2 regions of the Rossellomorea sp. GAMAL-10_SWC genome follow, and region 2 is predicted to be linked to the other one. Evidence: predicted binding sites of a transcription regulator. Region 2 holds the regulator's gene; the other holds the start of a gene.
The links. The regulator NrdR, encoded in region 2, represses ribonucleotide reductase genes. The targets are predictions, from matches to a motif close to AACACNATATATNGTGTT.
Positions count from the first base shown of each region.

Region 1: nrdI (class Ib ribonucleoside-diphosphate reductase assembly flavoprotein NrdI) is a predicted target of NrdR. The motif match lies at 7,910-7,927, and genes of this name have one in related genera.

Region 1 is NZ_CP144911.1:880,914-893,237, reverse strand. It holds gene V5E38_RS04255 (disulfide oxidoreductase) at 1-27, shown strand, start outside; gene V5E38_RS04250 (DUF72 domain-containing protein) at 24-872, opposite strand; gene V5E38_RS04245 (two-component system sensor histidine kinase NtrB) at 1,000-2,223, shown strand; gene V5E38_RS04240 (quinone oxidoreductase family protein) at 2,842-3,810, opposite strand; gene nrdF (class 1b ribonucleoside-diphosphate reductase subunit beta) at 3,829-4,797, opposite strand; partial or broken gene V5E38_RS04230 (ribonucleotide reductase barrel domain-containing protein) at 4,946-5,902, opposite strand; partial or broken gene V5E38_RS04225 (ribonucleotide reductase barrel domain-containing protein) at 6,356-7,483, opposite strand; gene nrdI (class Ib ribonucleoside-diphosphate reductase assembly flavoprotein NrdI) at 7,470-7,829, opposite strand; gene ykzS (protein YkzS) at 8,188-8,382, opposite strand; gene V5E38_RS04210 (spore germination protein GerW family protein) at 8,477-8,785, opposite strand; gene V5E38_RS04205 (YkvS family protein) at 8,961-9,146, shown strand; gene V5E38_RS04200 (DUF6254 family protein) at 9,359-9,469, opposite strand; gene V5E38_RS04195 (efflux RND transporter permease subunit) at 9,730-12,324, shown strand, end outside.
Region 2 is NZ_CP144911.1:3,285,160-3,297,483, reverse strand. It holds gene pnpS (two-component system histidine kinase PnpS) at 1-231, shown strand, start outside; gene V5E38_RS16335 (DUF4177 domain-containing protein) at 585-761, shown strand; gene polA (DNA polymerase I) at 974-3,628, shown strand; gene mutM (Fpg/Nei family DNA glycosylase) at 3,648-4,481, shown strand; gene ytaF (sporulation membrane protein YtaF) at 4,540-5,184, shown strand; gene coaE (dephospho-CoA kinase) at 5,261-5,857, shown strand; gene V5E38_RS16310 (glyceraldehyde-3-phosphate dehydrogenase) at 5,950-6,969, shown strand; gene speD (adenosylmethionine decarboxylase) at 7,454-7,840, shown strand; gene nrdR (transcriptional regulator NrdR) at 8,167-8,637, shown strand; gene V5E38_RS16295 (replication initiation and membrane attachment family protein) at 8,674-10,104, shown strand; gene dnaI (primosomal protein DnaI) at 10,119-11,054, shown strand; gene ytxC (sporulation protein YtxC) at 11,166-11,999, shown strand; ribosomal protein L20 leader region at 12,132-12,259, shown strand.

The sequences.
Region 1 (12,324 bases), 2.4 Mb from region 2:
ATAACTCTGTTACGAAAATCAAATTAAAATAATTCAAGCTGCTCTGTAGAGGATGGTCCAAATTCAATACCAAGCAGCTTCATTAATTGTTTAGCATTATCCGCTGCATCTCCACCAGAATTATTATTAAACAGTATACAAATTTCTTTTGTGTTTTTTGATAACTGTTCAATTCTTTCTACCCATTCATATAATTCTTCTTCATTATATCGGTATAAATAACGTACCTCACGCCAATTATCTTGTCCATTGTGATTCCATCCATATATATTTCGGCCATGGAAACGAATTAAAGTTAAATTTGGATTCGTAGGATGTAATACGATTGGTATGCTTCCATTACCTGCTTGTGGCTCATCACAAATTGAATGAATCCATCCTTCATCCTCCATAAATTTCAACGTTTGCTCATAAAACTTAGGATAAAACCACGTCTGATTACGAAATTCTAAAATAGCAGGAAGACCTTTAAGTTTACTTTTTAAAGTTCTTAATAATTCAACATTTTCTTTTTTACAATTAAACCATGGTGGAAACTGAAATAATATACCTTTTAATTTATTCGCTTCAATTAAAGGCTGGATTGATTCTAAAAATGGCGTTAACAGTAAAATTTGTTCCTCTTTAGAATAGGTTTGCCTTGAATGGCCGGTGATACCGCCATACGCTTTAACGATAAATGAAAAGTCAGCGGTTGTTTGATTTACCCATTTTTGATAGTTTGATTGTGGCATAATACTATAGTAGGAAGAATCAATTTCAACAATAGGAAAATGCGTACAATATTGTCTCAATTTTTTTGAAGAGTGAATCCGATCAGGGTATAAACTATCATGATCGCCCCACCCAGTAACTCCAATTTTTATTTCCATACTTTTCTCCCATTAGTTCTTTCATTACTAATTAATTATTTCTAATTTTCATTAAAATAAACGAATTAGTTTGATATAATTGACTACAGTATAATCTTATTTTAGTAGAAATTGGAGTATAGTGTAAATGATTAACGAGACAGTGCATGAACTAAAAAATAAAATAACCGAGCTTGAAGAAAAAGTAAAATCGTATGAAACAATTTTAAATACAATAACTTCCGGATCTATATTTTCAAATGAAACTCGTGAATTATCAAATTCAAATCATTTAACTAGAAATACAGGTTTATGTAATACAAATAATGAAACACTTCCATTACATACTAAATTCTCTACCTTTTTATCTAATAGTCGAAGAACTTTGCAATCGATCTATGATGCTTTACCGCATCACATAGTATTTATCGATAAAGATGGAATCATTACGCTATATAACCAACAAGTTGCGATTGATTTTAAAATTACTAAATACGAATTAATCGGACGGCATATTAGAAATTTATTAAAAATAGACGATAAAGACATTTGTTTACTACAAACACTTTATTCAGGTGAAGAATTTTATAATAAGGAAATTTTAAATATTAATTATGGCATTATCAATACCCGTATAATCCGTGATATAAATGGAGAAATTTCAAGAGTAATTGGTATTTTTCATAATTTAAACGAGGCAAGGGATTCTGAAAAGCTAGCAATGTCTGGTAGAATTGCTGCAGGTATAGCACATGAAGTCCGCAATCCACTTACAACTGTTAGAGGTTATTTACAATTCTTGCAAGAAGAAGCTCCGCCTCAATATAAGCAATTGTTTAATGATTTATTGATTCCAGAATTAGATAGGGCAAATGGAATCATTACTGACTTTTTATCCATTACAAAGAATGCGAACTATAAACCAGAGCCAATTAATATTAATGATTTCTTATCGAATCACATAAAACAACTATTATTTAGCGAGACCGTTTTAAATAATGTTAAAATTGAATACTACCTATCTGAGGAATTAATAGGAGCACATATTTTCTTTGATAAAAACCAACTTGTACAAGTTATTTTAAATTTATTTCATAATGCATTAGATGCAAAAAAAGAAGGTCTGCTTACAATTATCATTGCAACTTATATTGATAAGGATTTTATTTATATTTCATTAAAAGATGATGGATCAGGAATTCCACCTTCAGATTTACCATATATATTTGATCCGTTCTTCTCAACTAAAGATGACGGTACTGGACTCGGTTTATCTTTAACTAAAAAACTAATCCAAAATCATAACGGTACTATATGCGTAAAGAGCGATAATAATGGAACTACTTTTACAATTACATTACCAATTAAATAGCTTTATAAAGAAAGACCAAAACATAAAAGTTTTGGTCTTTTTTCAGGCTGAAGAAAAATGGGTTTGTCAACTGTCACTAATTTGTGGTTGTTTTCACTAAAGCCTGTTATGAGTATATTATTTCCATATTTTTGCTTAAAAACATACTTAGACTTCCGTTTTTCAATATTGACTTCGTTTTTCAGCATGTTGAATTAGAAAACGGTCATTAAATGAACATTAATTAATGATTGAATTATCTTTTGGATGTTGTGCTATTAATGGTTTTTGTTGTAAATATGTTTAAGCAATTTTATGATTCCAATAACACTAGTAATGTTTTTTTAAGGTTAAAAATATTTTGAGCTAGATTTAAGAAAAACAAATCAATTGATTAGTTTATTTATTAATGTTCGGTATTAATTTATTTGACATATACTGATTAAGAAACAACTTTTAGTTTACTCTAAGTAAAGGCTATTTGATTAGGTTTTATCGCAGACATTTTTTGATGAATAAGTTGATTGGAATCAACATCACTCTACTCCTTTTACGAAAATTTGGTAATTTATTGAAAAGGTTGTTTTTAACAGCGTGAAAAAAGAAAAGACCAAAACATCAAAGTTTTGGTCTTTTTTATTAAACAGATAATATGATTTTTCCGGTTGATTTTCTACTTTCTAATAGATCGTGAGCAAGTTTACCTTCTTTTAAAGGAAACACAGTAGGTTGTTGTACGATTAATTGTTTAGTTGCAATCCAATTAAATAGCTCTTTACTTCTACGTAGTCTCTCTTCTTTCGAAATTAGCACATTCCACAAGTCTCCACCAGTTAGTGTTTTTGAAGTATCCATTAACATTCTTGGATCAATATGAACTGGATCCCCTCCAGCCATTCCATAAAATACAACTGTACCGTGAACTTTTGTTGCTTCAAAGCTATCCATTATTGTAGATCCTACTGATTCATATACAACATCTACACCATTTTTTTCTTTTGTAAACTCTTTTATTTGTGAAACCCAATTATCACTATATAAAAATACTTCTTTCGCACCGATTGATAAAGCTTTTTCTCTTTTTTCTTGAGATGAGGTTAATCCGATTACCTCTCCACCTTTTAAAAGAATCATTTGAGTCAATAATTGGCCAACACCACCTGCTACTGCATGAACAAGTGCAATATCATCAGCTTTTATTTTATAACTATCATTAATTAAATAATGGGCAGTTAACCCTTGTAGCATAATAGACGCAGCAATTTCAAAATTAATTTCATCTGGAATTGGTACAATATGAGATTCCTTTGCAGCAACATACTCTGCATTCGAAAAAGGAACATCTGCAAACGCTACGCGATCTCCTACTTTATAGTCTTTTACATCAGAACCGACTTCGGTAATAATTCCAGAGCCTTCATACCCTAAAATATACGGAGGATCACCTGCTAAATGATAATTTCCTTTACGACGGTAGATATCTGCAAAATTAACACCTACAGCTTTCATTTCAACTAATACTTCATCATTTGAAATTTTAGGTGTTGCTATTTCTTCATATTTCAATACGTCTGATTGACCAAATTCTCTAAAAACAAGTGCTTTCATTTACATACTTCCTTACATTTAAAATTCAAAAACAAAATCCTCATCTGTTAATTTTTCCACTGTAACTGCTTTTACATACCCATTACCTTTAACAGAGAAGAAATCATGATTTTTTGTATCCGTTTTTAAACCATTTAAAACAATTGGATTAATATCTTCTTCATCAAAATAAGTATCAAAGCCTAAGTTCATTAACGCTTTGTTTGCATTATATCGAATAAACTTATTAACTTCATCTACTAAACCTATTGAAGAATAAATTTCTTCAGTATATTGTAACTCAATTTCATATAATTGAACTAATAATGACATTGTTTCATTGTAAAGTCGAGTTTTTTGTTCATCAGTAAATTGGTCATAAATTTGTTGCGCTAATAGTCCAACAAATACACCGTGAATACTTTCATCTCGTAAAATTAGATTAATAATCTCACCACTAGCAGTCATTTTACCTTGACCAGCTAAGTATAACGGGAAGAAAAATCCACTATAAAATAAGTAACTTTCTAAAAATACACTTGCAACCATTGCCATGTATAACTCTTCATCCGAAACATCACGCTTTAATAAATTTAGATAATAAGAGGAAATTAATTCCGATTTTTTTGTTAAAATTGGATGCTCGTCCACCCATTTAAACAAATCTTCAATTTCATCTTCTGTAGCTAAAGTTGTAAAAATATGCGAATAGCTTTTAGCATGTACTTCTTCCATCGCACCCATGAACGCTAGTACACTTTTTGCTTGTAAATTTTTAAGATGAACTAAGATTAAAGGCATACCTTCTCCGCCTTGCTTAGTATCTAATAATGTTAGACCGCCTAAAACCTTTTTAAATGCTGATTGTTCTTCTTTTGATAATGTATTCCAAGTATTTTTATCAGATGAAACGACAATTTCTTCTTCAGTCCAAAACTGTGATAGATTTTGCTTCCAAAATACTAAACTAAACTCATCTTCTTTTTTATTCCAGTTAACAGCTTTCATTCATATTTCCCCCTAATCATAAAGAAAGCTCGATGATATAGAACAATATGCATAAAGCATTCTATATTCGAGCTTTTCATTTTAGATCATTAAGTAATTTAATTTAGACTATTGAACTCTTTATATACTAAAGTTCAATACTACTTTTTTATACTGAACAACTTATACATTCTTCTACACTCAATTTACGAGTACGTGTGTAATATAAACTCTTTAAACCCTTTTTATTAGCATAAATATAATATCTAGCAAGCTCTCGCGTTGAGATATCACTGTTTACATAAAGAATAGTACTAATACCTTGATCGACATGCTGCTGAATTTCAGCAATTAAGTCGATTAACTTAAATTGGTTAATATCATAAGCTGATTTATAATACCAGAAACTATTTTTTGATAAATATGGCATCGGATAATAAGTTGTTGAATTTGCGTAAGTTCTAGACTCTATAACATTTACAATCGGCATAACCGATGAAGTAGCATTTTGAATGTAACTAATCGATTGTGTAGGCGCGATTGCTAAACGATAGCTGTTATATAATCCATACGCTTGTACTTGCTTACTTAATGTAACCCAGTCAAATTCATTTGGGATATAGATTCCATTAAATAATTCCTTTACCTTATCTGTTTTAGGTTCAAATGATTTTGAAGTATACTTTTCGAAATAAGTTCCTTTAGCGTATTCACTCTTTTCAAAATCCTTAAACGTTTTACTAGTTTCTTTAGCGATTAGCATACTTTTTTCAATAGAATAATAGTTTACCATCATAAAAAATGTATTCGCAAAATCCTTAGCCTCAGCACTTTCATATGAAATTCCATTTTTCGCTAAAAATCCATGCAAATTCATTGCACCTAGACCAACCGAATGAAGTTCTTCATTTGCTTTTTTCACTGTAGGTGCATTCTCTATTTCCGTCATATCTGTTACAGCTGTTAATGCTTCAATTCCAACATGTACAGATTCTCTGATCGCTTTATTTTCCATTACATTTACAATGTTTAATGATCCTAAATTACAATTCACATCACGTTTGATTTGATCTTCTTCGCCATAGTTATTGATGACTGATGTTTCTTGTAGTTGAAAAATTTCTGTCTCTTATATTCAATCAGGCCCGCTACAACCCAACCCGTTCTCTTATGAACTGCTACATGTCACCATGCAGGATAGACTATATCATCACCTTCAGCTCAACCTGGTAAGGTGCTCTGCTTTTCCACTCGCTTTTAAGTGTACTCTACTCGCTTCTTCACTGGAGTTTTTCATCCAGCTATGCTTTCGATAGTCGTTAGGCATTTACTTATCTTAATCTTTCAGAAAGTCTCTTATAGGTAGGAAATTTATCGCGATTTTGATTTAGTTTCTTCAGATATTCCTAAATATTATGTTACATCTTGATTATTAAAATTAATAACACTTAATACCTATAAGACACTTACTATAAAACCAATTAAGATAAGATTTAGCACGGTAGATTACCTATTATAAGGCTTCTCCCGTTTAACAGAGTTTTCGACTAGAATTTCTTCTAGAAGGTGCTAGCTATTAACACAAGTTAGACATTTTAATTTCGCCAATATCCTTTAATGCATGCTGCTGATTAGCATTACTTTTATACATCAAATATGGATAACCAGATTCTAACTGAATCGCAGCAATTTTTACTAATAGATCACGTGCACTTGAATCTAATTTTTTCTTTTTAACTCGCTCATTATTTACTAACTCTTCATATCTTTCATCTATATCAAAATCATCTAAATGAATGCCATACTCTTTATACACTGTATATGGTGCAAATACATAGAATGGTTCATTTTTTTCTGCTAGTTCAAAGAATTTATTTGGAACAATTAAACCGATTGATAGTGATTGAATTCTACTCTTCTCATCGGCATTGATTTTTTTTGTATCAAGAAATTCAACTACGTCCCAGTGGAAAATATTTAAATAGGTTGCACCAGCACCTTTACGTTGTCCTAGCTGGTTAGCATATGAAAATGAATCCTCTAATAGCTTCATAACAGGAACAACACCACTTGCAGCGTTATCAATTTCCTTTATTTGCTCTCCACGAGCTCTAAGTTTTGATAGATTTAATGCAACACCACCGCCGATTTTTGACAGTTGCATTGCCGTATTAATTTGAAATCCTATTGAATTTAAACTATCATCCATTTCTAATAAGAAACATGACACCAATTCGCCTCTTCTACTTCTTCCAGCATTTAAGAAAGTTGGAGTAGCTGGCTGATAGTTTTGTTGAATCATCATTTTTGCTAATTTCAATGCTTTTTCAATATTGCCTCTTCCTAAATATAGTGCAACGATCGCAATTCGATCTTCATATCCTTCTAAATAATGCTTTCCATCATTAGTTTTTAATGCGTAATCTTTAAAGAATTTTGATGCGGCCATATATGATTGAAAAGTGAATCCTGCATTGTATACTAACTCATATAATTTTTCTATTTCATCAAAGGAGTAATCCATCTCAACATTATAATAGTAGTTTTCTTGAATCATATAGTTTAAGCGTTCTTTTAAAGAAGAAAACTGAATTTTTTTATCTTCAACTTCTTTTAGGAAACAAAGAAGCGCTTCTTTATCTTTTGCGAGATCAAAAAAACCATCTTTTTTAATCGTCAATTCATTATTAAGCTCAATATGTCTCAAGCTTTTCCACTCCCTCAATAAAATATTGTACATCTCGACTTGTCCCTGACAGTTCAAACTTTGATAACACTGGAACTTGATAGTCTGATGCTATTTTATCTGCACTTGCTGCAAAAGAATCTCCCCAGTTTTTATTACCACTTGCACTGACTGCTTTTAAATACTTCGAATTACTCTCCAAAAAAGTACTTACGTTTTCAGGTACGTTACCAAATCCTGTAGTATAGGTTACGAGAATATACGGTACTTCAATTTTTAGTCCATCTTTTATTTGGATTGACGGCATTCTAACTTTATTGACAAATCGCTTAACATTGCCAGTCATTGAACTGTAAACTATCACCATATTATCACCCTCGTTAATATGTAAGAATATTGAAAATACTTATATTATATACCTACATATTGTATTACCTTTTTAGAGCAAACACAACATATAGGTACTGAATTTAAAAAATAAACATTTCGACAATATGTCTCGAAATAAAACAATATATGAAATTTAACAAATTATGGAGAAGAGTGCAATAAAGTGTAAAACGATTTTTTTGTCAAATGAGGTCATAACATTTTCACAAAAAAAGTACTCATTAACACCTTGCGAAATAAGAAAAAAAGCTAAAAAAACTTTTTTTTTTCGCAAACTTTTAATGAGTACACGATTAAAATAATATTATTTTGACTTTAGATTTTAACAAAAACAGTTAACTTCTAGCTTCTTCCAAGTAAGTATAAATTACATGTCCACCATGCTGAGCGATTCCTCGAAAGTGCTTAAAATCCTCTCGATTAACGATTATTTGTCTAAATATTAAAAAATCATCTTTTGTAACGCTAATTTCTGAAATCTCACCTTTAACTAGCTGATCAATCAAATTGATAAATTCATTTTGTTCCATATAATCACCCTTTATTATTTTGATCGTTTTTTATTGATGGCTACAAGAAATAAACTTCAATCCTAACATTAACAAAGAATGAACTTAATGGAAACTAAATCGTTACATCAAGAATTTTTTCTGTAACAGCTAAATTCATATTTTTATTATTTACTAAAATTACTTCAGTTTTTCCATCTTTTAAAACTAAAAATGCTTTAGGAATTACTTCTACTCCTGTTCCAATACTCGCAAACTCGTATGATGAATGAGCTTCGCCTAGCGCTAAAATCATCTCAAAAAATGGTACTAAAATAATGTTTTCAAAAAATAAAATCGGATCACCTATTAGCGTATTACTACTAACCAAATTTTTAATTTCATTTGAAATTTCTACCTCAAACTCTTCAAACCATTCTTTCAACAAACTAACCTCCTGAAAGTGCTACAACCATTTTTGCCTTTCAAAAGGTTTTTAAACATAATTTCTTATGAAAAAAGACAAAATTGTAAAAAAATTTAAATTTTCTCTTTACCTTTAAACCGTTTTCATGCATTATAGAAGGTGTCAAGTCAAAACTTTGTTAGGAGATACGCTCATGAAAATTGCAGAAGCAGGAAATATCATTGAGTTTAAACAGGGGTTGAAAGGTAGAGTACAAAAAGTTAATAAAAATTCTGTCATTGTTGACATATCCATAATGGAAAACTTCAGAGATTTAGAAATGGAACCGCTAACAGTCGTAAATCATAAAAATTATAAAATACTAAGAACAGCCGAATAGTTTAAAAATAGTAGATTCTGCTTATATTCATATTTTAAAAGGTTCGAACTACATATATTTCAATTTTATTAAAATTTCATTAGAATTCTTTACCAAATCAGTCTCAGGTCCCGTGTATATCACGGGACTTTTTTCTATGATTACAAATGAAAATGTGATAAGTGATCTTCACGAAAAAAATCTGTACCAATCATTCTTTAGAAAGGAGATGGCTATTTTGTTTCTTTGTCCAATTCTTTAAACGATTTTACTTTATCATGTGGCTGTTGGTTCGACTTTCTTTCATTCCAAAATCGTTCCTTTTCTTTTTTTGATTTTGACATTTTCATACCTCCTAAAATTAATCAATTTCTTGCCATCTTATCATTTCACAAAAAATGAAAATCTATGTTAATTATTTTTAGAAGGATTGAGCATGAAAATCGTATAAAATTTTAAGTTCTTTCTCTTGAATTTTAAAACGCGCATCCTAGAGCTGAAATGAACATTCTATTTCTTATAGAAAAAACGCCATTAAAAGATTGAAAATTCGGATTATACATATTTATCACTTTATCACTATTAATAGAAAGGAAGGTAGTTAATGAACTTTTTAACTAAGTTTAGTTTAAAAAACTCTGTAGCAATATTTATTATTTCGTTTTTATTAATATTTGGAGGATTATATTCTTATTCAAAATTAAAAGTTGAAGAGCTTCCGAATATTGAATTTCCAGCAATCTCTGTTCAAGTTGTTTACCCTGGTACAGCACCAGATGATATAAATGAGCAGATTACAACAAAACTTGAAAGTTCATTTAAATCAATCGAAGGAATTAAGACACTTTCAAGCTCTTCATTCGAAAGCGTTTCTGTTATTAATTTAGAATTTCCTTTTAATACGGATATGGATAAAGTTGAACAACAAGTAAATACGACTTTAAAGGACGCTGGCTTGCCTGAGAATGTAACAACAAAGGTAGACCGTTTTTCGTTCGGATCATTCCCTATTTATTACATCTCTATGTTTTCAAAAGATGGTTCAAATATTGAATCAACTTTAAATGAAGAAATTGTACCAGCTTTAAATAAAATTGAAGGTGTAAACAGTGTTTCGATAGGTGGAGGAAAATCTACTTCCTTAACGATCGAAGTTGATAAGCAAAAAATTGCAAACTTAGGGCTTTCATTAACAAGTATTAAGAATCAAATTAATGCAAAATTCCTATCCTTCCCGGCTGGAAAAATAACTGATGGCGATATTAAAATTCCAATTCGAGTCGAAGAAAAATTAGATACACTTCAAAAATTAAAGGATTTAGAATTACAACCTGCATCATTTACTTCTACCGCACCAAATCAAAATGCTCAAACTCCGAAAGTTTTATTAGGAGAAATCGCTAAAATTGAATCAGTAGACTCTAAAGATGAATTAATTCGTTATAACGAAAACGATGCTATTTCAATGGCAATAACGAAGAAACAAGATGCAAATACAGTTGAAGTAGCTGACAAAGTAATAAACATACTAAAAAAGTACAAAAATGAAATTTCATATAAAGTGGGTTATAGTTCTGCTGAAGGCGTAAAGTCATCTGTTGAATCTTTAATTAAAGAAGGTTTATTAGGCGCATTATTCGCCTCAATAGCAGTATTGATTTTCTTACGTAATTTCAGAGCTACATTTATTGCTATTATATCGATCCCTTTATCATTATTAATTACATCAATTTTCTTGCTTAAATTAGATATAACGTTAAATATTATGACCCTTGGTGGTATGGCAGTTGCAGTAGGACGTGTAGTGGACGATAGTATCGTTGTAATTGAAAATATTTTCCGAAGAATACGTAAATCAAAAGAAGGCATTTCAAATAATTTAATTTTATCTTCAACAAAAGAAATAGTAAAAGCAGTTACATCTTCTACTATTACAACTATTGTAGTTTTCTTACCTTTGGGTGTTGTAGGTGGATTTACTAGTAAAATATTCCTACCTTTTGCTTTAACAATTGTTTTTTCTTTACTTGCTTCATTATTAGTTTCGATTACAATCGTACCAATTTTAGGTTGCTATGCATTTAAAAAAGTGCCACCTGAAGAAAAAGAAGAAAAAATTCAAGTTTGGTACGGAAAAGTGATCGAAAAATCATTGAATCGCAAATGGATTATCATTTTACTAGCAATTGTATTACTTGCAGGTTCTTTCTCTATAGTAGGTAGACTTGGTTTCACATTTATTCCAAATGAATCTTCACGATCAATTATTGCTTCTTTAGAATTGCCATCATCAACATCATTAGAAAAAACAAATGATGTTTCATTAAAAATGGAAAAGATGTTCTTAAATATGAAGCAAGTGAAAGAAGTTTCTACTGGTGTTGGTAGCCGGGACTTTATGACTGGCCTAAAAACTGAGAATAAAGCTAGCTATTTTATTAATTTAAAACAAAGTGCAGATGTTGATCAATTTATTAAAGATACAAAAAGTAAAATGGCGAAAGTAGCAGCTTCAGAAGTTCAAGGTGCTAAAGTAGGATTGCAAGAAAACTCTTCTGGTGGTCCACCTTCAAATAATAATGTTGACATCAATTTATATTCTAATAACTTAGTTGCACTTCAAGAAAGTGCAAAAAAAGTTGAAGATTATATGAAAAAAAATGATCACATAAAATATGTTACGAATAATTTTTCTGAAAAACAAAAACAAGTTATTGTTTCAGTTGATGAGAAAAAAGTTTCTGAAAATGGTCTCTCCGCTGGCATGATCTTAGGCTTAGTTGCAGACCAAACAAACCCAGTCAATATGGGAACATTAAAAATTGATGGTAAAGACCAAAATGTGCAATTAACTTATAATAAAGAACTCCAATCTGTAGAGGATATTAAAAATATTAAATTGCTTGGTAAATTAGGACCCATTAAATTATCAGATGTAGCCGAAGTAAAAGCAGTTGAAACATATTCTGCAATTCAAAAATTAGATGGAAAAGTATTTGCGAAGGTTTCAGCTCAAATAAAGGGAAAAGACATTGCAAAAGTAACAAATGAAGTAATCAATGATGTAAAAAAAGATATAGACTTACCATCTGATGTAACTTTAAAAGGTGGTGGCGGTAGTGATGATACTACTCAAACATTTAAAGACTTAGGTGTTGCGATGGGAGTTGCAATCGGATTAGTCTATTTAACGATGTTA
Region 2 (12,324 bases):
TTAAGGGTCAATGACACAGGAGTTGGAATTGGAAAAGAAGATATATCTCGAATTTTCGAACGTTTTTACAGAGTAGATAAAGCAAGAAGTAGGAATTCCGGAGGGACAGGCCTAGGGCTAGCGATTGTAAAGCATCTTGTCGAAGCTCATAAAGGCAAAATCGAAGTTGAAAGTAAACTAGGCCATGGGACGTCATTCATTGTAACCTTAAATAAAAATATTTCGATGTGACATTTACATTGATTTTACATTGTATTTATTAATAGTTAATAAATAATTGGTATAGTTATGATGAAAACCCCTTCATCCAAGGAGTTGTTTTAAACCGGGAGTAGTTATACTTCCGGGATTTTTTATATTCAAAAATGTTTTAATTTATCTTTAAGGTGTCCATACTAGTGGATACCTTTTTATTGCACTTTAAGATCGTAGTAATCACCAATTATAGGAATAAAGTATAAGTGCTACTTCGCCTCTACCTAAAAGGCTTGTCAGTCGGCGAGTTTTCTTTATTTGATCATATTACTTTTATAATTTTTGGGGAAATTATGAGTGTTGAATCATACATCGGAGGGTGGATACAGATGTACGAATACGAATTTGTAAAAGTTAACACGAAATCATCAAATCGTCATTATTATGATGTAGTTGGGAACTATGCTAAAAGTGGCTGGCGCCTTCATCAGGTTGTAAACAATCAGCAAGCAATAGAAGGTTCATGTGTTGAACTAATTTTTGAACGAGAAATCGACTTAAATTAATTACAGAGGTAGTCTTACGATTCATTCTTAAAAGTCATAATTATTCAACTTTAATCTCAAGTGAATAAAAACTTTTAATATGCCTGAATCAAAGACGACCTCTTTTTCTTTTATGAATAGTTCGTGTTAAAATGTTAAGAGCAAGGAAATGAGGAAACGATTAATTTCTTGAAATGATAAAGTATGAAATAAAAATTATACATAAAAAGATAATGAGATTTGTAATAGGAAGGGGATCTATTTTGAAGAAGAAATTGGTTTTAATTGATGGGAATAGTATTGCCTATAGAGCTTTCTTTGCATTGCCTCTTTTGAGTAATGATAAAGGTGTACATACGAATGCAATTTATGGATTTACAATGATGTTAATGAAAATTCTTGAAGATGAAAAACCGACTCATATGCTTGTTGCATTTGATGCAGGCAAAACAACATTTAGACATAGTACATTTAAAGAATATAAAGGTGGAAGACAAAAGACTCCACCAGAGTTAAGTGAACAGTTTCCACTTGTGCGCCAGCTATTAGATACATACGGAATTGCACGTTATGAATTAGAGAATTATGAAGCGGATGATATTATTGGTACACTTGCAGGTCAAGCTTCTAAAGATGAATATGAAGTAAAGGTCATCTCAGGTGATCGAGATTTATTACAGCTAGTTGATGATCGAATTACAGTAAGTATGACTAAAAAGGGTATTACTGAAGTTGAAGAATTTACTCCTGAAGCAATTCATGAAAAGTATGAGATTACACCTGATCAAATTATTGATATGAAAGGATTAATGGGTGATAAATCTGATAATATTCCTGGTGTTCCAGGTATTGGGGAAAAGACTGCAATTAAACTTTTAAAGCAGTTTCAAACTGTAGAAGGTCTTTATGAAAATATAGAGGAAGTAAGTGGAGCAAAGCTTCTTCAAAATTTAAGTGAAAATAAAGATCAAGCCTTAATGAGTAAACAATTGGCGACAATTAATAAAAACTCACCAATTGAATTAACGGTAAATGACACAACGCTTCCAGAAGCTGATACGAATAAAGTTGCGGAATTTTTTAAATCTCTTGGATTTACATCATTATTAGCTAAATTGGACATCAAAGAATCGATTGAAGATCTTGAAGAGATTAACTATGAAGTACTAGATTCAATAGAAGAGAAACATCTAGCGAATCATTCAAGCTTAATCGTTGAAATGATTGGAGAAAATTATCATACAGAAATAATTCAAGGATTTGGTCTTTCTAATGAAAAAGGTCATTTCTTTATCCCGACAGCTGTTGGCTTAGAGTCGGATTTATTTAAAAAATGGCTCGAGGATGAGCGTGTTAATAAGAATGTATATGATACAAAAGGCGCTTATGTTGCACTGAAGTGGAGAGGAATTAATTTAAATGGTGTTAATTTCGACCCGTTACTTGCTTCATATATATATGACCCTGCCCAGTCTAATAAAGAATTTGCTGATATAGTAAATGGTAAAATAGATTTTTCAATTCAAACTGCAGAAACGATTTATGGTAAGGGTGCAAAGCAATCTAAGCCATCAGATGAAGTTTTATCTGAATATATTGTTCGTAAAACAATTGCTATTAGCAAATTAAAAGAAACTTTAGAAGAATCATTGCGAAAAAATAGTCAATTTGAACTACTAACAGAATTAGAATTACCTCTAACTTTTATTTTAGGTGATATGGAATTTGAAGGAGTAACAGTTAGAGAAGAGACTCTTCGTACGATGGGTTCAGAACTAGCTAATAAGTTAAAAGAGCTTGAAGAGGGTATTTATGAGTTAGCCGGAGAAAAATTCAATATTAATTCACCAAAGCAATTAGGTGTTATATTATTTGAAAAGTTAAATTTACCATCTGGTAAAAAAACAAAAACTGGTTATTCGACTTCTGCTGATGTACTTGAAAAATTAGAGGCCGAACATGAAATCATTCGATTAATTCTTCATTATCGTCAAGTTGGGAAATTAAATTCTACATATGTAGAAGGTTTGTTAAAAGTGATAAATGAATCAGATTCCAAGGTTCATACACGATTTAATCAAGTATTAGCACAAACTGGTCGCTTAAGCTCAATTGATCCTAACCTGCAAAACATTCCTATTCGTTTAGAAGAAGGTAGAAAAATTAGAAAAGCTTTTGTCGCATCTAAAAAAGACTGGCTGATCTTTGCTGCCGATTATTCTCAAATTGAATTAAGGGTATTAGCTCATATAGCACAAGACGATAATTTAATGGATGCATTTAAAAATGACTTCGATGTTCATACAAAGACTGCAATGGATGTTTTCCATGTTAGTGCTAATGAGGTAACAAGTAATATGAGAAGACAAGCAAAAGCTGTTAACTTTGGGATCGTATACGGAATTAGTGATTATGGATTATCACAAGGGTTAGGTATTACAAGAAAAGAAGCGTCTATATTTATTGAAAAGTACTTTGCTAGTTTTCCTAAAGTAAAAGATTATATGTCAGATATTGTTCAAAGGGCTAAACTAGATGGATTTGTAAGTACAATCTTAAATAGACGTCGTTATATTCCTGAAATTTCAAGCTCAAACTTTAATGTTCGTGGATTTGCTGAAAGAACAGCGATGAATACCCCAATTCAAGGTAGTGCTGCAGATATTATTAAAAAGGCTATGATTTTATTAGATGAGCGTCTTAAAGCAGAAAAACTTCAGGCAAAATTAATTTTACAAGTACATGATGAATTAATATTAGAAGCTCCAAAAGAAGAATTAGCAATTTTAGAAAAAATCGTACCAGAAGTAATGGAACATGCAGTCGAGCTAGTAGTGCCATTAAAGGTTGATTATAATTTTGGAGATTCTTGGTTTGAAGCAAAATAAATAGATAGGATGACTTTGTATGCCTGAATTACCAGAAGTTGAAACGGTCAGACGAACTTTACTTGATTTAATCGTTGGGAAAACAATCTCAACAGTAATCGTTTCATGGGGAAAAATAATAAAGAAACCGAATGAAGTAGATGAGTTTCAGATTTTACTAAAAGGTCAAACAGTAGAAAATATAAATCGTCGAGGTAAGTTTCTACTATTTCAATTAAGTGATTTTACACTTGTTTCACATTTAAGAATGGAAGGGAAATTTCGCGTGTTCCCAGCAGAAGAACCTGTAGCACCTCATACTCATGTTCGATTCCTATTCGAAGATGGAACAGAACTTAGGTATCAAGATGTTCGTAAATTTGGTACAATGCATTTATTTATTAAAGGTGAGGAGAATGAAGGACCACCACTTGCTAAATTAGGTCCAGAGCCATTTTCCGATGAATTTACTGCTGATTATTTAAGAAAAAAGCTTGAAAATACAAACCGAAAAATTAAAGTCGTTTTATTAGATCAGGAATTAGTAGTCGGTTTAGGTAATATTTATGTTGATGAGGTTTTATTTAGGGCTAAGATTCATCCGGAAACACCTGCATCATCATTAAAGCCTAAACAAATAAAAATACTTGCCGAATCCATTACAGCAACTTTACAAGAGGCTGTGGATTTAGGTGGAAGCACAATTCGTTCTTATGTAAATTCACAAGGTCAAATAGGAACTTTTCAAGATATTATTAAAGTATATGGCAGAAAGGGTTTAGAATGTCATAATTGCGGCCAACCAATAGAAAAAATAAAAGTTGGCGGCAGAGGTACTTCTTTTTGCCCGGTCTGTCAGCCTAAAAAAAATTAACATAAGGTTCCTTTCTTTCATACTATATCAAGAGTACGAATGAGAGGGGCCTATTTTTATGGTAAATATGCTATCATTAATACTACTAGCATGCGCACTAAGCTTAGATAGTTGCAGTGTTGGGTTTACTTATGGACTTCGAAAAGTAAAAATTCCTTTAAAATCAATCATTACAATTGCAGCTTGTTCAGGGATCATATTAATGACATCCATGGGGATTGGGCATGCAATTACAGACTTTTTTTCACCGATAATAGCAAAAAGAATCGGAGGATTTGTACTTGTATGTATAGGATTATGGGTACTTTTTCAATTTTACCGATCAAATAAAGGATCAAATATAGAAGAAAAGAATGAGATAGAAGATAAAGGGATTGACTGGGAATTTGAAATTCTAGGTGTTGTCGTAAAAATTTTAAAGAAGCCTACAACTGCAGACATAGATCGTTCAGGTAGTATTAATGGATTGGAAGCGATGTTACTTGGGTTTGCACTTTCACTTGATGCCTTTGGGGCTGGTATAGGTGCATCGTTACTTGGATTTTCTCCGCTATTGACGGCAATCGTAACATCTACTGCAAGTGCTTTATTCTTATTATTTGGTATGAAATTAGGAAATGTGTTATCGAAAACATTGTGGCTTCAAAAGTTAACCTTTTTACCAGGTGTTTTTTTAATATTAATTGGATTAATGAAGATGTAATAAAAATAATGAAAGAGTGTATCCGAATGGATTTATTCCATTTGGTCCTCTTTATCTAGTGTAAGGAGAATAAAAGATGGGTAAAATTTTTGGACTAACTGGTAGCATTGCAAGTGGAAAAAGTACGGTTTCCAATTTCTTAAAGGAATTAAATGTTCCAATTGTTGATGCAGACGTAATTGCAAAAAAAGTGGTTGAAATTGGACAACCTGCATATAAAAAAATTGTTGAGGCTTTCGGAAGTGAGGTTCTTTTAAATTCTGGTGAAATTAATCGACCAATTCTCGGAAGTATTATTTTTAATAATAAAGAAAAGCGCTTACAACTTAATGAAATAGTACATCCAGAAGTAAGACGTGAAATGAAAGAACAAGCTGATCGATACATAAAAGAAGGTGAACCACTGGTTATTTTAGATATCCCTCTTTTATATGAGGGTAACTCAATTGAATTAGTGGAAAAAGTAATTGTAGTGACAGTGTCGGAAGAAAATCAACTAAAGCGTTTGATGAATCGTAATGGTTTATCGAAAGAGGATGCCCTTTTACGTATTGCGTCTCAATTACCAGTTAAAGAAAAAGCAGCACGAGCTGACTATGTAATAGATAACAATGGTGACTTTGAGGATACAAAAAGACAGGTTAAAGACCTATTAAATAAAATTATTTCGTAAAATAATGTAAATAGTTTAACCAAAATCCAACTTATGTGTTATACTAATTGCAGGGATATAATAAACAGTATAACTTAATTGGGGGTTTACTTATGGTAAATGTAGCAATAAATGGATTTGGTCGAATTGGACGCATGGTTTTCCGTCAAGCAATTAAAAATGGAGATTATAATATCGTTGCAATTAATGCAAGTTATCCTTCTGAAACTTTAGCGCACTTAATTAAATATGATACAGTTCATGGCAAGTTTGATGGTGAAGTAATTGCAAATGCAGATCATTTAATCGTTGATGGTAAGCGTGTGGAATTAATTAGTGAAAGAAATCCTGAGTTACTTCCATGGAACGAGCTTAATGTTGATATAGTTATTGAAGCAACAGGAAAATTTAATGATGCTGAAAAAGCAAAAATGCACATTACTGCTGGAGCTCAAAAAGTAATTTTAACAGCACCTGGTAAAAATGAAGATATCACAGTAGTAATTGGCGTAAATGATGATAAATTAGACCTAGAAAATCATCACATTATTTCAAACGCATCTTGTACAACTAACTGTTTAGCGCCAGTTGTAAAAGTATTAGATGAGCAATTTGGAATTGTTAATGGATTAATGACAACTGTTCACTCATTTACAAATGATCAAAAAAATATTGATAATCCACATAAAGATTTACGTCGTGCACGTGCTTGCAGTCAATCAATTATTCCAACAACTACAGGTGCAGCAAAAGCATTATCTAAAGTACTTCCACATTTAAATGGTAAGTTACATGGTATGGCTTTACGTGTTCCTACTCCAAACGTATCACTTGTTGACTTAGTTGTTGACTTAAAGAGAGAAGTAACTGTTGAAGAAATTAATGAAGTATTTGAAACGGCTTCGAAAGGTTCAATGCACGGAATTATCGAATATTGTAACGAACCATTAGTATCAATTGATTTTAATACAAATACACACTCTGCAATTATCGATTCTCTTTCTACAATGGTAATCGATGGTACAAAAGTTAAAGTATTAGCTTGGTATGATAATGAGTGGGGCTACTCAAGACGTGTAGTTGACTTAGTGTCAATCGTTGCATCTAAAATAAAAAAGCTTGAAACTGTTTAATTAAAATATTGTACTTATAAAAAATTGTAAACGAATACAAAAGGCTAACTAGTTTATCTGGTTAGTCTTTTTGAAGTTGTATAACACATTAATGAGAAATGTGAATTTATGACTATACTGAGATGTAATACGCGACTTAATATCTAATAAAGAAGAACGTTGATTTCCATTACAAAAGTCTCACTATACAATACCAGATAGCGATCTATCCCCTAAAAAGCATGTACGCTCTGTTTCCTTGCTATACATGTATTTATCGCACTTTTAGACTTATTTTCTTCACAATTAATTCAGTAAATAACAAAAAAATAAAATTTATCTTGCAATTCAAATTTAAAAAAAGTATACTAACTTTCGTGAACTTCTAAAAGTATAACTAATTACTTAAAGGGTTAGGACCTCTTTGGACTAACTTTCCCCCGTGGTAGTTGATCATACTTTCGCAATAGAAGTCATGACAAATTATTTTAAGGGGGAAATGAATATGGATACTATGGGTCGTCACGTCATTTCAGAATTATGGGGTTGTAATACAGAAAAATTAAATGATATGAAATTTATTGAGGAAACTTTTGTTGATGCTGCGTTACGCTCTGGTGCAGAAGTTCGTGAAGTTGCTTTTCACAAGTTCGCTCCTCATGGCGTTAGTGGTGTCGTAATCATTTCAGAATCACACTTAACTATTCACAGTTTTCCTGAGCATGGTTATGCAAGTATCGATGTTTACACTTGCGGTGATAGAATTGATCCGAATGTAGCTGCAAACTTTATCGCTGAAGCTTTAGAAGCTGATACTCGCGAAAACGTTGAGTTACCAAGAGGAATGGGTCCCATTCAAGTTGATAATGTAAAAGTTGTAAATGGTAACTAAAAAGAATTGAGAGAGGTGATTTTTCATCTCTCTTTTTTGTTTTTGCTAAATTACCATACCCGAAAAATAGATTAACTTAATGCTTCTTCAAGGTTAGCAGATTATATTGTCTAAACAATCTAGCTTTTAATAGCCTTCTGGAGAATGAACTAGCTTTACATAGTGAAAAATATTTCCATTAACATAAAATAATGAAATTTCATTGATCATGAAAAATAGGCTTTGTGGCTTTTAAGAAATAAACTTTAGTTTATTTTGAATTTGTTATAGTATAGAGTTATAATAATACGTTTAAACAATTAAGTGTTTGGAGTTGAACTATAACGATGAGATGTCCAACGTGTAACTTTAATGGGACAAGAGTACTTGATAGTAGACCAGTAGATGAAGGTCGTTCAATTAGAAGAAGACGTGAATGTGAAGAATGTCAGCATCGTTTTACAACTTTTGAGCGAGTTGAAGATAATCCTATTTTAGTTGTAAAAAAAGAGGGAGCTCGTGAGGAATTTAGTAAAGATAAGATGTTAAGGGGACTGATCAAAGCGTGTGAAAAACGCCCTGTCTCTTTATCTCAGCTAGAAGATATTATTCATAGCATTGAAAAAGAACTGAAAAATAGTGGCACATCAGAAGTTCCGAGTGAAGTTCTAGGTGAAATGGTCATGGAGCATTTATCTAAAGTAGATGAAGTTGCATACGTACGATTTGCGTCAGTTTATCGTCAATTTAAAGATATTAATGTATTCATTGATGAATTAAAAGATTTAATTAACAAAGAGCGAGGTAAAGACGAATAATACTTCGCTCTTTTAATACAAGAAAGGAATGTTTGAATGTCTATTGATAAGCAACACTGGATGGATGTTCTACCTGCGGATCCTTATACTGTAATGGCAGCTGGGTATTTACATAATTTTCATAGGCAAGTATTGACGATGTTGTATCAACCAATAATTGGTAGTCAAGCTTTAAGTTTATATATGACGCTATGGAGTGAATGTGAACAAACGGACCTTAATCCTAATACGTTAACACATCATTCTTTAATGCTTGGAATGAAAAGTAATTTAAAATCAATTTATGAACAAAGATTAATCCTTGAAGGAATCGGCTTACTTAAAGTTTATGAAGGATTTGAAAATAGTACAAAAAAGCTTCTATATGAGCTTCAATCTCCGTTAGATCCTCATTCTTTTTTCGAAGACCCTATCCTAAATATCTTTCTGTTTAAAACAATTGGAAAAACACAATATCAACGAACTAAAACCTTTTTTAGTAGACAGGCATTTTCGAAAGAAGGGTTTCGTGAGATTTCACGTTCATTTGATTCGGTATTCCAAGCAATAACAGTTGAGCAATTAAATGAAATTCAGCAAAGTAATGATCTTTCTACGTCAAATGATCGTAGAATTTTACAAGACAATCAGCCAATTAAAATATCTGTCAAAATGGAAGAGTTTGACTATGCGTTATTTTTGGATGGACTTTCTGATTCCTTTGTTCCAAAAAGAGCATTTACTACAGAAGTAAAGGAAACGATTTTAAAACTTGCATTTTTATATGGAATAAATCCAATTCAAATGAAAACGATTGTTATGCGCTCATTAAATGAAGATAATAAAATCAACATTGAGACGCTTCGACTTGAAGCAAGAGACTGGTATCAATTCCAACATCATGAAGCTCTGCCTACGATTGTGGAAAAGGTTCAACCCATTCAGCATAGACAAATGGGCAATGAGCAACCATCAACCCAAGAAGAAAAATTAATTCATTGCTTCGAAACAATTTCTCCTCGCAGGTATCTTAAGGAGATATCGGGTGGAGCTGAACCAAGTGAAGCTGATTTGAAAATTATTGAAGAGATTATGATTGATCAAAAGCTTCTACCTGGAGTCGCAAATGTGTTAATTGACTATGTCATGATTCGTTTAGATAAAAAGCTTTCTAGAAATTACGTAATTAAGATAGCAAGTCATTGGGCGAGAAAAGGAGTAACAACCGTTAAACAGGCTATGGATCTTGCCCGTAAAGAGTTTGAAGAAACTAAACAGAGTGCAACTGCTGCTAAAACTCGCTCAAGTAATAGACGAAATAAATCAATTCGAACTGAGATTGTACCTGACTGGCTTCAATCGAGTGAGTCGAATGATTCACAGACTGCACCGGTAACAATCAATAACCAAAATGATTCTTCGATAGATGAAGAACGAAAACGATTAGAAAAAGAACTAGAAATGTTTAAAAATAAAAAGAAACGTTAAATGGGAGGACGCTAATGGAACCTATTCAAAACGCATTTAGTGCATTAATGAAAAATAAACAATTCCAGGACACATTTCAAAAAATGCGACAAGAAGTCCGTAGTCACCCAAAAATAATTTCATTTTTAGCTGAGCATAAAAATGAAATTACAGATCAAATGATTGATAGTAGCCTAGTTAAGCTATATGAGTACATTGGACAAAGTGTAAATTGTGAAGATTGCCCATCTTTTAATGAGTGTAAAAATATGGTGCATGGTTATCATCCTCATTTGATTATTCAAGGAAAACGAATTGATGTTCAATATGATCGTTGTCCAAATGGTGTGAAAAACGATAAACGCAAAAAACATGAGTCATTGATAAAATGCATGTACTTACCAAAGGATGTTCTTCAAGCTTCTATGTCAAACTTGTCTTTAGAAGACCCTGGCCGTTTTGAAGCAATTTCTGCTGCTAGACAGTTTATTATGAATTATGAAAAAGGAAAAATGGCTCAAGGTTTATATTTACATGGTCCGTTTGGGGTTGGAAAAACGTTTATTCTTGGTGCTATAGCAAATGAACTAGCAGAGGAAGAAATAACTTCAATGCTCGTATATTTACCTGAATTTTTACGAGAACTAAAAAGCTCTATTAGTGATGGCACATTAGAGGAAAAAATTGAAGCTGTAAAAAAAGTGGAAGTTCTTATGTTAGATGATATTGGCGCAGAGCAAATGTCTAGTTGGGCAAGAGATGAAATATTAGGTACAATTCTGCAATACCGCATGCTAGAAAAATTGCCTACCTTCTTTACATCTAATGCTGATTTAAATCAATTAGAGCATCACTTAACATATTCTCAACGTGGAGAAGAAGAAAGGGTTAAAGCAGCACGTATTGTAGATCGTGTTAAGTTTTTAGCCAAACCAGTTAAAATTTCTGGTTCAAATTTAAGACATTCATAAAAAAATCAAAAAATGGCGTAAAATCACAAATTACTAAGTGATTTTGCGTCATTTTTTAATTATTTCTTTAATATATATAGGACTAGGTGGTGCTAGAAAGGGGGGAACAGGGTGATTGAAATTTTTTTCAATGAACCCATTGACGCAGCTTATGTCTACGAACGATTACAAAAACGCTTAAAAAAGCAATCGAGACCATACATTTTAAGAAGACACAAAATCAATACAATTTTAATCACATTTCCTCAAAACACTGAAGATTTAATAAAAAGTATTTTAGTTCCGACACTAGTACAATTTATTTTACTTCAAAAAGAAGATAAGTGGATTCAATCCATTTTACATACATCTTTTTTCTATGAGGAAGACGAGCAAAGTCAAATCATACCGATCGCACAATCATTATTAAGAGGAACTAGAAGAAGCATACCAAACCAGAAAAAAATTAGACGAAGTAAGAATTTAGTTTCATATGCACTTTCTGAGTACTTAAAAGATGGAGTAAATTTTAGCTTAGATTCTTTTATTACATTTCGTTTGAAGGAATATTATAAGCAGTTAGCTTATGTTTGTGAAATTGCAATAGATGAGTACAAATTAGAAAACGAATACCAGAATCTTATTGAGAATCTAAGACAGCAGGTACTTAAAACGGATGCGCTTATTCCTCAAGTGCATATAGTGTTTGACGGAAAATTTAGCGTATATGATCATCTATTTTTACCACTTACTAAAGATGTACTAAAAGAATATGGAAAACAAGTGGAAAATAGAGAGTATATTGATAACGAATTAATTTTGCCCTTAACGGCAATTGCACCTAAAAGAATTCATTTATACACTTCATCAGTCGATATTTCATTAATCATTACACTTCAAAATATCTTTCAAGAACGAGTCCTAATACATACATTACAAGAGTTTTCACAGGAAAAATTGAAATGAAATTTTATAATTTAAAAAAGCATTGTCATAAATAAGTTTCTTTGATATAATAAATTTCGTTGCGAACAAAGCATACGAATATTGACAACATCATGTCGCTATGTTATAGTAACGAAAGAAAAGAATACTTATTTGTTGAAGAAGAAGCACCCGCTTCTCACCTGGATGACGCTACAAGGCTGTTATCAGGTAACAGAATCATTTATTACTTTGATACTGTCAGTGTGGGTGTATTTATATACCCACACTTTTTTGTTGGGTTATGATTGCTTCAACGATACAAATTAAGATCATTCTTACAATACCTTGGAGGTGTTTTACTATT